DNA from 2 places in the Serratia sp. MMO-28 genome. Region 1 is predicted to be linked to the other one. Evidence: predicted binding sites of a transcription regulator. Region 1 holds the regulator's gene; the other holds the start of a gene.
The links. The regulator PurR, encoded in region 1, represses purine synthesis genes. The targets are predictions, from matches to a motif close to CANGCAAACGTTTGCNTG.

Region 1 (7,326 bases):
CGTGAGTTACACCGTACGGCAACTGGAACAATGGTTGGCCGTATCGCTGTTTGAACGCCGCCACCGTGATGTGGAACTGACGCCTGCCGGTGTGCTGTTTGTCAAAGAGGCGCGCACTGTTATCAAAAAAATGCTTGATACTCGCCGTCAATGCCAGCAGGTAGCCAATGGCTGGCGCGGGCAGTTAAGAATCGCGGTGGATATTATTGTCAAGCCGCAGCGCAGCCGCCAACTGGTGCTGGATTTTTATCGTCACTTTCCCGATGTGGAACTGATGGTGCAGCCGGAAGTGTTTAACGGCGTGTGGGATGCGCTGGTGGATGGCCGAGCTGAGATGGCGATCGGTGCCACGCGTGCCGTGCCGGTGGGCGGGGGATTTGCCTTTCGCGACATGGGTTTTATGAACTGGCTGTGCGTGGTGAGTGCCACACATCCCTTGGCCTCCCTGACCGGCCTGCTGCGTAACGAGCAATTGCGGCCCTATCCCTCTTTGTTGCTTGAGGATACTTCGCGCAACTTACCGAAACGCGTGACCTGGTCTTTGGATAATCAGCGGCGGCTGACCGTGCCCGATTGGGTTTCTGCTGTCGACTGCTTACGCAGTGGGCTGTGTGTTGGCATGGTGCCCGCGCATCGCGTGCTGCCGTTAGTGCAAAGCGGCGAACTGGTAGCCTTGCAACTGTATGAACCGTTCCCCGCCAGCGCCTGTTGCCTGACCTGGCAGCAGAATGCGCAGTCACCGGCGATGGCCTGGCTGCTGGAGTATCTCGGGGACAGTGAAACGCTCAACCAGGAGTGGCTGAGCGAAGAAGTGCCGGGCAGCGTCGAGGTGCCCGGCACAGGCGCTTAACGGCGGTAGTCGATGAACGGGCCGTCGGCCACGGAGCGGCGCTCGATCAGTTTGGGATGCACTTCAATCACCTGGGATTCTTCACGCTTGCTGATAATGCGATCCAGCAACATGGTGAAAGCCATCTCCCCCAGGTGCTCTTTCGGCTGATGGATGGTGGTCAGGGCCGGGGTGAAATAGCGCGCATTACGCACGTTGTCATAACCGATCACCGAAATATCCTGCGGGACGCGCAGCCCCAGCTCGTCGGCGGCACAGATAGCGCCCATCGCCATAATATCGCCGCCGCAGAATACCGCCGTAGGTCGGTGCTTTTGTGACAGGATCTGGTGCATGGCCTTATAGCCTGAATCGGGCTCAAAATCCCCTTGGACGATCCACTCTTCACGCACGTCTACATTGGCTTCCTTCAGGGCTTTGAGGAAGCCCTGATGGCGGCCGCCGCCGGTGTTGCGCGACAATTGGCCTGGAATCGCACCGATATCGCGGTGGCCGCGTTCCAGCAGATAGCGGCCAGCCAGATAGCCGCCTTCAAAGGCGTTATCAATAATGGTGTCGGTGAAATCCCCGCGTGCGGCGCCCCAGTCCATCACCACCATCGGGATATGGCGATAATCCTCCAACATGCCCAGTAACTGGTCCGGGTATTCGGAGCACATGATCAGCAAGCCATCGACGCGTTTTTGCGCCAGCATCGCCAGATAAGCGCGCTGTTTATCGAGGTTATTGTGCGAGTTACAGAGGATCAGGGTATAGCCTTTGCTATAGCAACTGTTTTCCACCGCCTCGATCACCTCAGCAAAATAGGGGGCTTCGCTTGAGGTGGCAAGCAAACCGATCGACTTGGTGTGATTAACCTTAAGGCTGCGCGCAACGGCACTGGGTGAATAGTGCAGTTCCTTGATCGCCGCCCTCACGGCTTCTTTGGTTTCTTCGGCGACGAAACGCGTTTTATTGATGACGTGCGAAACGGTGGTGGTGGAAACGCCAGCGCGCTTGGCGACATCTTTAATCGTTGCCATGTAAAGAATGACTCCTGAACCCACATGTTACAGCATGTAAGTATGATGTTAATCGTTTGCCTGCGTATACCTATCGTCTCACTGGATATAACCTCTCCAGGGAAGCGGAAGCTGAGTTTTTAGGGCTGAGATCGTAAGCCGTTTGAACAGGAGGGGCATTTTGCCGGTACGCAGTTGTGAACTGCGGATTTTGTCCCATATTGGCGCAAAGTGGAAGATCTATTCAGCATTATAACTTGGGAAATGATAACAAGATTTTAGTCACGAACTGTGTGAAAATGATTTGACGCATTAATCGTGTGGATTTTATGCTTAGCACAGCCAATCTGATAGGGAGTCGTTATGGATACCGATTTGAAGATGTCGTTGATCACCACCGTTTGTGCATTGGCAATGATTATTGTTTTTGGTTTTATCGCAGCATTGAACTAACTTCATAGCAAAAATAATAAAGGCGCAGCATGCTGCGCCTTGTTATCACATCACATCCCGGCCGTTACGCCAGATTCTTTGCCACGAATGCCCAGTTGACCAATGCCCAGAAGTTTTCCAGGTATTTTGGACGCGCATTGCGGTAGTCGATGTAGTAGGCATGTTCCCACACGTCAACGGTCAGCAGCGGTTTGTCTTCACCGGTCAGCGGGGTAGCCGCATTTGAGGTGTTGACGATCGCCAGCGTTCCATCCGCTTTTTTCACCAGCCAGGTCCAACCTGCGCCGAAGTTTTTCACGGCGGCATCGGTGAATTGCTCTTTAAACGCGGCAAAAGAACCGAAGGATTTGGCGATCGCATCAGCAACGGCACCCGTTGGTTCATTGCCACCCTGTGGTGACAGGCAATGCCAATAGAAGGTGTGGTTCCACACCTGCGCTGCGTTGTTGAACACACCGCCGGTAGAGGTCTTGATGATCTCTTCCAGGGTTTTGCCTTCGAACTCGCTGCCTTTCACCAGGTTGTTCAGGTTAACCACGTAGGTGTTATGGTGTTTGCCATAGTGGTATTCCAGGGTTTCTGCAGAAATGTGCGGTTCGAGAGCGTTCTTCTCATACGGTAATGCAGGTAATTCAAACGACATTGCTTTCTCCTTTTTATATACAGCACTATTGTTCCGCTACCCTCCAACCCGATGGCTGACGGAGGAAAACAGAAGGGTTGTGTGTTTTTTATGGACAATAATCTTAGCAACTTTCCGGGTGAAAAAAAGGTTTAAAGCATGTTAAGCGGCTGATTGATTAAAGCATCGGCAGGAAAGGGCGGCTGGCTGAGGGTTCAGCCGCCCTCGTCACCCTTCAAGCCACAACTTGACGTTGCTCGGGTGGGATAAATCAACGGATAGTTTTTGGTGTCACAACCCGGCGAGCACCAATGTAGTGGTTTTGCCAGTAGTCGTTATCCAACTGGCTGACGCGGATTTCTTCGCCGGTGCGCGGGGACTGGATAAACTTGCCGTTACCGAGATACACGCCAACGTGATCGGCAGTGCCGCGGTTGTTGATGCGGAAGAACACCAGATCGCCGGTCTCCAACTCGCTCTTTTTGATCGGCGCGGCATCACGCAGGTGATACATTTCATTGGCGGTACGCGGCATTTTGATTTTCACCACGTCTTTATAGGCGTAATAAATCAGGCCGCTGCAGTCAAACCCGGTATGTGGCGAAGAACCGCCCCATTGGTAAGGTTTGCCCATCTGGCTCATCAGTTTGGCCATGGCGGTCTGCTTGGCATGCTGATAGCGTTTTTTGTGTGCAGGGCTGAGTTTCAGTGGTTTTTCATGCTTCGCCAGCTTTGCGGTGGCCATCTCCGGCTCGCGATGGCGGCCATAGCCTTTCTTATAACCCTTTTTCGGTGGGGTCACTTTGATGCTGGCCGTGTGGGTAGATTTACTCTTTGATTTGACCTGAGTGGTTTTCTTATCGGCCTGCGTTTTTACTTTTGCTGTTTTCTGTGGGGCAACGTTTTTCGCTTTCTTGCTGGCTTTATCCGCTTTCTTTTTCTTGCGATCGTCCGGCCGGGCTTCATTAACGTGGCCTTTACGCTGCTCGGCGGAAATATGTGCCTTTGGCGCAGCGTGCGCCAGATTGAAGAAGAGCTGTGAGAACAACAGCGCAAAAAGCGTAATAATTAAACGCATGTCGACGTTACCAACCTTGGCCTCAAAACAGAAATCTAATGGGTTACAGTATTCCCCAAATTCGCCATATAAAACAGTGGAGAACTCATAAATAGTCACCCATATTGTGAGAAAACGTTAATGGCATTTTTTCTGATGTAATATCAAACAGTTGATGTATAAAAAAACATCGGAAATCAGGGCGTGATTTATTATTCATCACCCGTCAATGGCGAAAATATAATAGTGAAATAGTCGGATTAAAAATGTTATTCTGTGAGTATGTTTTAACCGGAATGGTGCGGTTTTCAGAGCTCGTCCGGTAACCGGAAATGTCCCTGCAAAAGATGGCGTTTTCTTGATACTGTTCCAGCCGCTACAATAGCTGATGCGATGTTGTAGCCAAGATGTGGCTTGAGGAAGCAATAATGACGACGATTGAAAAAATTCAGCAGCAGATTTCGACCAACCCGATCCTGCTGTACATGAAAGGCTCACCGAAATTGCCAAGCTGCGGTTTCTCTGCGCAGGCGGTCCAGGCACTTTCAGCCTGTGGTGAGCGTTTTGCCTATGTTGATATTCTGCAAAACCCGGATATTCGTGCCGAACTGCCAAAATACGCCAATTGGCCAACCTTCCCGCAGCTGTGGGTTGACGGTGAACTGGTGGGCGGTTGCGATATCATTATCGAGATGTATCAGCGCGGCGAACTACAACCGTTGATCAAAGAGACGGCTGAGAAATACAAGCAGCAAGAAGACCAGCAGCAGCCTTAAAGGCGAAAGGGTTGATGAATAAAGTCGGGCGGCTCCTGTTGCAGGTGCCGCCCGAATTGTTTATGGCGTTTACTCAGCGTGATCGCTACCGATCGGCCAGCCGCCGAGGCGTTTCCACCGGTTAACCAGTTCACAGAACAGCAGGGCCGTTTGCTCGGTATCGTACAGCGCGGAATGTGCCTGGCTGCTGTCAAACGGCATCCCGGCGGCGATACAGGCCTTGGCCAACACGGTCTGGCCCAGTACCAGCCCGCTTAACGCGGCGGTATCGAAGGTGGCAAACGGATGAAAGGGATTGCGTTTCAGGCTGGCACGTTCAGCGGCGGCCATCAGGAAGCTGTGATCAAAGTTGGCATTGTGCGCCACGATAATCGCGCGGTTACACCCCTGATCTTTGATGCCCTTACGCACGGCCTTGAAAATGGCGTGCAGCGCATCATATTCGCTCACCGCACCGCGCAGCGGGTTATGCGGATCGATACCGTTGAAAGCCAGCGCTGCCGGTTGCAGATTCGCCCCTTCAAAAGGTTCAACGTGGAAATGCAGGGTTTCATCCTGTTGTAACCAGCCGTTTTCATCCATTTTTAACGTGACGGCGGCAATTTCCAGCAGGGCATCGGTCTGGGCATTAAAACCAGCGGTTTCTACATCAATAACAACGGGATAAAACCCACGAAAACGGCCACTCAGGGCGTTAAGATCACTTTTTTCGGCCATCAGTTTCTTATCTTCATCGAATGCAGCGCGCATTATGACAAATTTATTGCCTTGATGCAGCGGAGATAAAAGAAGGGCGCACAATTGCGCCCTGGGAAACATCAGTTGCCGAGGCCTTGGCCGGCATGTTTGTTTTCGATCAGCTCAATTTTGTAACCATCGGGATCTTCAACGAAAGCGATAATCGAGGTGCCGCCTTTGACCGGGCCCGCTTCGCGGGTCACGTTACCGCCGGCCTTGCGGATGTTGTCGCAGGTGGCTGCTACATTATCAACGCCCAGCGCCAGGTGGCCGAAGGCAGAACCCATCTCGTAACTGTCGATGCCCCAGTTGTAGGTGAGTTCAATTACGGAACCTTCGCTTTCATCACTATAGCCAACAAACGCCAGCGAATATTTGTACTCGGTGTTCTCGCTGGTGCGCAGCAGGCGCATGCCTAATACCTTGGTATAGAAATCGATGGAGCGTTGCAGGTCACCGACACGGATCATGGTATGGAGTAGGCGCATAATTTCCTCTGATTGGCAGTGCCGCAGTGGGCGGCAGGTAGATTGAAGCAGGGATTAGTATAGCCTTGTCATATAAGGCAATTCAATGAAAGTGGTGCAGGATAAATTTGTGTGACATTGTCACTAATGATACCCGCCGACGCGCGGCCGGCTGGGTATCAGATAAGCGTCACTTACAGGGTTGGATAGTCGGTATAACCAGCCGCACCGCCGCCGTAGAAGGTGTCGGCATGAGGCTCATTCAACGGTGCTTTCTGCTGGAAGCGTTCTACCAGATCCGGGTTGGCAATGTAGCTGCGGCCAAAGGCGACGGCATCAATAAAGCCTTTTTCGATCAGTTCTTCCGCTTTTTCGGCAGTATAAGCGCCGGCTCCGACAATCACCCCTGTGAAACGGGCGCGAACGGCATCACGGAACGCGGCGGAATAAGGTTTACCGCCGGCCCAGTCGGGTTCGGAGATGTGCAGATAGGCAATGCCACGTTTATGCAACTCTTCGATCAGATACAGCGCCGCTTCCTCTTGATCTTCACCGTTATCCAGGCCATTGAACGGGCCAAGCGGTGAAATCCGGATGCCAACGCGATCGGCACCGATTTCGGCGATGCTGGCATCGACCGCTTCCAACGTCAGGCGAGTACGGTTTTCAATGTTGCCACCATACTGGTCGGTACGCTGGTTGGAGGCCGGGGACATGAACTGGTGCAGCAGGTAACCGTGCGCCGCGTGCAGTTCAATGTAATCAAAACCCGCCTCACGTGAGTTAGCGGCAGCCTGGCGGAAATCGTTGACGATCCCGGCGATCTCGGCTGTTTCCAAGGCGCGCGGGGTGGAGGTGGGCACACGTACCCAGGCACCGGTTTCATCACGTATCGTGGTGCGGCTCTCGGCGGCGATTGCAGAAGGGGCGACCGGTGCCTGCTGGCCCGGCTGCAGGCTGCTGTGAGAAATGCGGCCAACGTGCCAAAGCTGTACGGCGATATGCCCTTGTTTCTCATGAACGGCCTGGGTGATTTTTTTCCATGCGGCAATCTGCTCTGGAGTATGCAACCCTGGTGCACCGGCATAACCCTTCGCCTGGAAAGAAATCTGTGTCGCTTCGGTAATGATCAGGCCAGCACTGGCGCGCTGTGCGTAGTATTCCGCCATTAATGGCGTTGGAATATCGCCTGGCTCAATGCTGCGTAAACGAGTCAGCGGGGCCATGAATACACGATTGGGCAGTGTTGTAGCGCCAACTTTCAGGGGAGAGAACAACTTTTCAATCTTCATAATGCATCCTATTTAATAGACCGGTCGACTAGTTGGTATTAAAGCCTGTATCGCAATGGTACTTTCACAA
Region 2 (7,326 bases), on a different contig from region 1:
ATCAGGATGAAACGTTCAGAGGTGGTTTTTTCCAGGCCGACATAGAAAGTGTCATCCTGTTCTTCATAAATCAGCACATCCTGCTGCGGATCGCTGCCCACCACGTGCCGGTATACCTGATATGGCAGCAGCGTTTTCGCATGTTTGCGAACGTAATAAACGGTGGCGGAGTCGTTCGCCCACTCAAAATTGCCGGAGGTGTTCTCCAGCACCTCACCGAACCAGCTATCATCATCCAGGTTCTTGAAACGGATATCATATTGGCGGCGTGACAGAAAATCTTCCGCCACCGCCAGGCGCTGGTTATTTGGGCTCACGTCCAACCAACCCAACGTATAAAACTCGTGCCCTTCGGCGCGCTGATTACCGTCGATCAGGGTGCTCCACTGCTCGCGTGCCGCTTCTGGCTGGCGGACATAGAGCGCATATTCATTACCCGGCTCGTAGCGGGTCTGATAACGGAAACCGCGCTTTACGTAAGGCACGGAATGTTCCTGTTGCGGGATACGTGCGACCATTTCCTGATACAGCGCTTCGCGCAGCGCCTGCTGCGGCTTTAACTGTGCATCTGTGTAGGCATTTTCTGCCTGCAAGTAGTCTAGTACCTGGGGATCTGCGCGTTCGTCATCACGCAACCAGTAATAATCATCAACGCGCGTGTCACCGTGAGTGGTGATCGGATAAGGACGTTTATCTGCCTTAGGGGGTGTCATCATTGCTAAATCATCCGCTTACCTTGATTAAAACAAGAGTGACCGATCCCCCTCGGATTAACAAGCGGCGGAGCTACACCAAATCACGTTTTTTCTCATGAACGTCGTTTTCGATGCCCTGCTTGACGTCAGCCGGAATTTTCAGCGATTGTGCCAACGCGTCAAGGTAGCTACGCTCCATAAAATGATCGACATCGATCACCATACAGCTCAGGTAATACACTTCTAACGCTTCATCTTCATTTTTCACACTTTGCGCAATCAGATCCGGATTCAGCGGCTGCTCAATGGCTTGTTGCACCCAGCGTTGCGCTTCCTCACCCACCTGCAACTGCTCCAGGCTGTGGTCGATCGCCTGCTTTTCTTCTTCGTCGATATGGCCGTCGCTTTTGGCCGCAAACACCAGCGCTTGTACCAACCGTTTGGCGCGCAAATCCGCTGGCGTACTCTGCTGGCCAAACTGTGCTTCTTCCTGATGCGTTTCTTTGACCCGCTGTTTGTATTTGTTCCACAGCACAGCCCCTAACGCCGCACTGCCACCGATTATCAACGCGTTTTTACCCAACTTGCCCACCATTTTGCGGGAAGACTTATTGGCTAATAGCACGCCTACCAGGCCGCCCAGCGCGGTTGGGGCCAGTAATTTACCAAGGCCTTCCGCCCCTCCCATTGAGTTGGCTTTATCACCCAACATGGATTGAATCTGTTGTATCCAGTTATTTTTCATTATCTACCTCTAAACAGGTGCAATGGGGCGCGAAGGCACTACCAGTGCCAGAGCGCCGATCAATCTTCAGAGTAGGGGATTATTTGTCAATAAATGTATAAAAGGTGCAAAATTGTGTCGCGGAAGGCTGGCAGGTTGCATAAAGCGAGGGATTAGCGTTTGCTGAAAGCAATCACAAACAGCTCATCCAGCCCTGGATAAATATCGTTGATCACCTGCTTCAGCTCGCTGAGCGTCATATTCTCCTGCTGAGCATGAGCCTCGGTCAACGCGCCTAAACGTATCGGCGTGACCGACAGCACGTCAATAAAACAGAAAAATACGCCGTCTTCGTTACGGCTCACGCGCAACACCTCACCGGGTTGAAAATGAGACTCACTGGCATCCCGAATGGTGATGGTTTTGCGCCCGGCCATAATATCTTGCTCGAAGCGGCTGAAGAAGGTTATCTCACGAGCCATGTCACTTCCTGGTTCATCATTGTGCCGCAGATTATGCCGCCTGCTGTTCTGACTCTGGTACGGACGCTTCTGGCAGGATGACAACCGGTTTTTCTGCTTTGGTTTTCGCCGGTTTTTTCACCGTTTCCTGCGGCGCGGCACCACGCAAGATCTGTGCTAAGGCTTCTTTATTTTCGGCCAGGAAGAAACTCAGCCCTTCACGCTGCTCCTCTTCCAGGGCGATCGGTGCCTGTTGCAGCCATTCACCGAGGCTGTCGGCCAGATCCAGCATTTTGTCGTAGGCATCGGCATCTTTCTTGTTAGCGAAAGTCATTTTTTCCTCACCGTTTCTTACTACCACGTATTTCACTTCAACAGCCATGTGCGCATTCCTCAAAGGTAATTATACTGTAATTTTATACAGTATAATATCATACCGGACAGGAGCGCAAGCGCCCCGCCGTTTATTATTTCAGCAGCCGCGCTTTGCAGCTTTTACCTTTGAGCTTGCCCTGCTGAAGCTGTTGCAGCGCCTTGCGTGCGCTGGCCTTGCGGATCGCTACATAAGCATGCACCGGGAACATATCAATCTTGCCCACCTCTGCCGCCGTCAGCCCGGCATCGCCAGTCAGCGCACCGAGAATATCGCCAGGGCGGATTTTCGCCTTGCGCCCACCGTCGATACATAGTGTGACCATTTCAGCCTCTAACGAGACATTTGACGCACCGCTGAGTTCTGAAACCGGCAGCCAATTAGCCGTCATTTGCAGATACTCTTCGATCGCATGGACACGCGCCATTTCCTGTGGCGTACAGAGGCTGATGGCCAGCCCGTCCATACCCGCACGGCCAGTGCGGCCAATGCGGTGTACGTGCACTTCGGGGTCAAACGCCAATTCGTAGTTTACGACCAGTTCCAGATCTTTGATATCCAACCCCCGGGCCGCGACGTCGGTCGCCACCAGTACACGGCAGCTACGGTTGGCAAAGCGTACCAATACCTGATCGCGATCGCGCTGTTCCAGATCGCCATGCAGTGCCAGCACGCTGATGCCGCGCGCTTCCAGCGCTTCAAACACGCTCTGACAGTCACGCTTGGTGTTGCAGAACACCACGCAGGAAGCGGGTTGGTAATGGCGGATCGCCGCAACCAACACCGCCGGGCGCTGATCGCGTGTGGTTTCATAGAAACGCTGTTCGATGGTGGTCGGCTCGTCATCGCCATCCACCTCCACGTTCAGCGGCTCGCGCTGCACGCGGGCACTGATGCGCTCGATGCCTGCCGGGTAGGTGGCGGAAAACAGCAGCGTCTGGCGTTGCTGTGGGGTATAGCTGATCACGTCGTCGATATCATCGGCAAAGCCCATATCCAGCATGCGATCGGCTTCATCCAGCACCAGCACCTTCAAATCATCCAGCACCAGCGTTTTCTTACGCAGATGCTCCTGAATGCGCCCCGGTGTCCCCACCACGATATGCGGCGCATGCACCAACGAATCGAGCTGTGGCCCTACCGGCTGGCCGCCGCACAGGGTTAGAATTTTGATGTTCTGCGTGAAGCGTGCCAAGCGGCGCAGTTCTTTGCTCACCTGATCGGCCAATTCACGGGTCGGGCACAGGATCAGCGCCTGAGCCGCTACTTGGGCAACGTTGATTTTATCCAGCAGGCCAATGCCGAATGCTGCCGTCTTACCGCTGCCGGTTTTCGCTTTGGCACGAACGTCCTGCCCTTTCAGGATGGCGGGCAGCGCTGCGGCCTGTACCGGCGTCATTTCGGCATACCCCAGTTCGTTGAGGTTGGCCAACTGTTCGGCTGGCAGCGGCAGGGAAGAAAAGGATACTGTGCTCACGGCAATAACTCTTATAGCAAGTGGAAAGGCGGCGCGGCCCGCGGGCTGGCACCGGATCAGGCGCAGATGATAACAGAGTTAATGCAGATTCCGGATTGCAGCAGTAAAAAAACTGCACAAAACCACGCAGCGCCATCCTGCTAAGTGTCAGTACACCGCGCAAAATTTGATTTAAATCAAACAAAAGTCAATAAAATATTTAACCATAAGGAAACAAAAATCCTCCGTTTTACGTTAAGAATCTTCATAAAATAAAAAATATTAATTCGTCATTTTTCAATAAACAAAAAAAGCATCCAAAATGCACCTTATAAAGCATATTCAATAAGATAATTCGCCCCTTCAATGAAAAATAAAAATGATTATAACTAGCGAGGTCGTCATTTTTTATTTTCCAGGAAATGACTCATTTAAAAATATTAAACAAGGAAACGTATGATGATGAAAAAATCCTTTACCTCTTGTGTTATTACCCTAGCCTGTATACTGGTCGGGTTCAGAATCTGCGCGGCCATGGCTAGCGATGGCACATTGCTTTTCAGCTCAAAGCTGCTGGGAACCGCCTGTATGATTACTCCATCTCAAAATATTGTGCTTGATGATATGGCTATCGGGCAATTTCCTTCGCCTGGTGCAACCGCTGCCCTAAAGGAGTTTGAAATAGAACTGAGCAACTGCCCTCCACAGGTGAAAAATGCACAAATTCGATTTGAAGGTACCGCTTCAGAATACACCGCTTATCGCGCTTTTGCTCTTGATGATCAGGATGCGCCAACAACCGCTAAAGGCATTGCATTCCAGATACAAAACGATCCCAAATACAATATCTATGCCTCAATAGCCCCTAACACCCTTTCCTACAAGGTCGAGTTGGATACTACGCCCGGGAATATCAATAAACTCATCTTCACTGGCCGTTATGTGGCAGTAAGCAACGAGATTAAGGCTGGCACAGCCAATGTCACCACCCAGTTCAGCATCATCTATCCATAATTTTCCTCAGCCGGGCCGCTAATTGCGCGGTGGCTCGGCCTTCTTTTGCAGCTTCGCAGCCCGCACACGCAATCGTTTTCGTATATAATGCGCCCCATTATCAGACCGCATTATTTCTATCAGAATCAGGTACGAGACTATGTTGACTATTGGAACCGCCCTACGCCCATCGGCCACCCGCGTTATGCTGCTCGGCTCCGGCGAGTTAGGCAAAGAAGTTGCCATTGAATGCCAGCGTTTAGGGCTGGAAGTAATTGCTGTCGATCGGTACAAGGACGCCCCTGCCATGCATGTGGCCCATCGTAGCCATGTGATCAATATGCTGGATGGTCAGGCATTAAAAGCGCTAATTGAGCTGGAACGCCCTGATTACATTGTGCCGGAAATTGAAGCCATCGCTACCAGTATGCTGGTTGAGTTGGAGCAACAGGGGCACCGCGTGGTGCCCTGTGCCGAAGCTACCCGTCTGACCATGAACCGCGAAGGCATCCGCCGCCTGGCGGCAGAAACGCTGGGTTTGCCAACCTCAACCTATCGCTTTGCCGACAGCGAAGAGGGCTTCCGTGAGGCGGTAGCCGAAATTGGCTATCCATGCATCATCAAGCCGGTGATGAGTTCGTCTGGCAAGGGGCAAAGCCTGATCCGCAGCGAGCAACAGCTTGGCAGCGCCTGGGAATATGCCCAGCAAGGCGGCCGCGCCGGCGGTGGCCGGGTGATCGTGGAAGGATTAGTGAAATTTGATTTCGAGATCACCTTGCTGACCATCAATGCCATTGATGGCATACACTTCTGTGCCCCGATCGGCCATCGTCAGGAAGACGGCGACTACCGTGAGTCCTGGCAGCCCCAGCAGATGTCTGAGCTCGCGTTAAGCCGTGCCCAGGCGATTGCCGCAAACGTGGTGAACGCCTTGGGAGGCTTTGGCCTGTTTGGGGTTGAGCTGTTTGTCTGCGGTGACAACGTGATTTTCAGTGAAGTATCGCCACGCCCGCACGATACCGGCATGGTAACGCTGATTTCGCAGGATCTGTCCGAGTTCGCCCTGCACGTACGTGCTTTCCTTGGGTTGCCAATCGGTAGCATCCGCCAGTTCGGGCCTTCGGCTTCAGCGGTGATCCTGCCGGAACTGACCAGCGAAAACGTTCGATTCAGCGGGTTGACTGAGGCGTTAAGCGACCACAATCAGGTGCGTTTATTCGGCAAACCGGACATCAGCGGTAAACGTCGCCTGGGTGTGGCACTGGCCACCGCGGCAAACGTTGAGCAAGCAGTAGAATTGGCGAAACAAGCGGCTGCGGCAGTGAAAGTTCAAGGCTGATAACGCAGGGGTTCGGCATGCCGAACCCCGATAAGATCAATAATTTTCGTCGTCTTCCGCGTCGTCTTCCAGATATTCGGTCGGTTCTTCCTGCGCTTCTTCCTCTTCATCATCGAACAGGGCGGTTACCCGATCCCCTTGATGTTTTTCGCGGATTTCCTGTGCGACACGCGCAATGGCTTCCCCACTGCTCATGCCTTGTTCCATCAGATGATGGATACGTTCAGCCGCTTCCTGCTGCTCTTGATGACTCAGTGATGGCATACCTGCAAGCATGTGTTTCTCCCCGGTAAAATAGACGTGGATTATACGCCTTAAAACCATGGAACCCTACGTCTGTTATTCAACTGCTCCTATCGGGCTGCGGCTGTGGCTGCGCCACTGTTTCAGGCGACGCAGCCACAGCATCACCTGCCAGGCCTGCTTGACCCCACGCATATTGGCGATCATCGCTCGATGGATGCCACGCCGATAGAATTCTTCAGTGATCTGCTGCCGTGCCTCTGGCTCGGGTTCGCGGCGAATACTGTGGCAGATCCCCAGCGCTTCACGCGTGATTTGCCAATGAAACGCCGGGCAAAGGGGAATTTTCTGGCTATAGCGCTGATTCAACGCCACCAGCATCTCTACAATTTTCATGTAATGACGCTGATATTCAACATTCGCCAGCCCAACACGGCGGCGGTTGCTAATCGACCGCTCGTGCACCCACTGGCGATACAGCGGTTTGCTGAGGTATTTCACCCGTTGGGCGTTAAACATCACTTCGGTGGTCCAGGGAATATCCTGATGGTGCAAACCAGGTTCAAAATAGAGCTGATGCTGCCTGATAAAATCAAGACGATAAACTGCCAGCCACACCACATGAATAAAACGCCTGGATTTCAGCGCCATTTCCAGCCATTGCGTGCCGCTGAGCACGCGGGTGCTCTTCAAGCGCTGCGGTGGGATAATCAACTGCTGCTCGTCATGACTGGCAAAATAACGTTCACCGTTACATTGCATTACATCCAATTGATACTGTTCTGCCTGTTCAACCAGCGTTGAATACATGTCAGGGGCTAACACATCATCGGCGTCAGGAAAGGCGACATATTTCCCACGCGCGACGGCCAATCCGGCGTTACGCGCATTGGATACGCCCGCATTCTCTTGATCGATCACGCTGATATGCGGGTACTGAGCGGCATAGCGGTGAGCAATTTCCCCTGAACCATCGGTAGAACCATCGTTAACAATGATCACTTCCAGCGATGGCTCCTGCTGTGCGAGCAAAGACGCCAAA

Region 2: purT (formate-dependent phosphoribosylglycinamide formyltransferase) is a predicted target of PurR. The motif match lies at 4,789-4,806, and genes of this name have one in related genera.

What each region holds. Positions count from the first base shown of each region.
Region 1 covers NZ_JBBCVB010000044.1:21,461-28,786, reverse strand. Annotated here, with positions in the region: gene punR (DNA-binding transcriptional activator PunR) at 1-850, shown strand, start outside; gene purR (HTH-type transcriptional repressor PurR) at 847-1,872, opposite strand; gene cydH (cytochrome bd-I oxidase subunit CydH) at 2,215-2,304, shown strand; gene sodB (superoxide dismutase [Fe]) at 2,369-2,947, opposite strand; gene WG891_RS25060 (C40 family peptidase) at 3,198-4,004, opposite strand; gene WG891_RS25055 (Grx4 family monothiol glutaredoxin) at 4,409-4,759, shown strand; gene rnt (ribonuclease T) at 4,829-5,509, opposite strand; gene gloA (lactoylglutathione lyase) at 5,578-5,985, opposite strand; gene WG891_RS25040 (alkene reductase) at 6,159-7,256, opposite strand.
Region 2 covers NZ_JBBCVB010000012.1:92,360-99,685, reverse strand. Annotated here, with positions in the region: gene WG891_RS12680 (S9 family peptidase) at 1-716, opposite strand, end outside; gene WG891_RS12675 (tellurite resistance TerB family protein) at 787-1,440, opposite strand; gene yqfB (N(4)-acetylcytidine aminohydrolase) at 1,593-1,901, opposite strand; gene WG891_RS12665 (YebG family protein) at 1,933-2,262, opposite strand; gene dbpA (ATP-dependent RNA helicase DbpA) at 2,348-3,730, opposite strand; gene WG891_RS12655 (fimbrial protein) at 4,166-4,723, shown strand; gene purT (formate-dependent phosphoribosylglycinamide formyltransferase) at 4,863-6,041, shown strand; gene WG891_RS12645 (YoaH family protein) at 6,078-6,317, opposite strand; gene WG891_RS12640 (glycosyltransferase) at 6,381-7,326, opposite strand, start outside.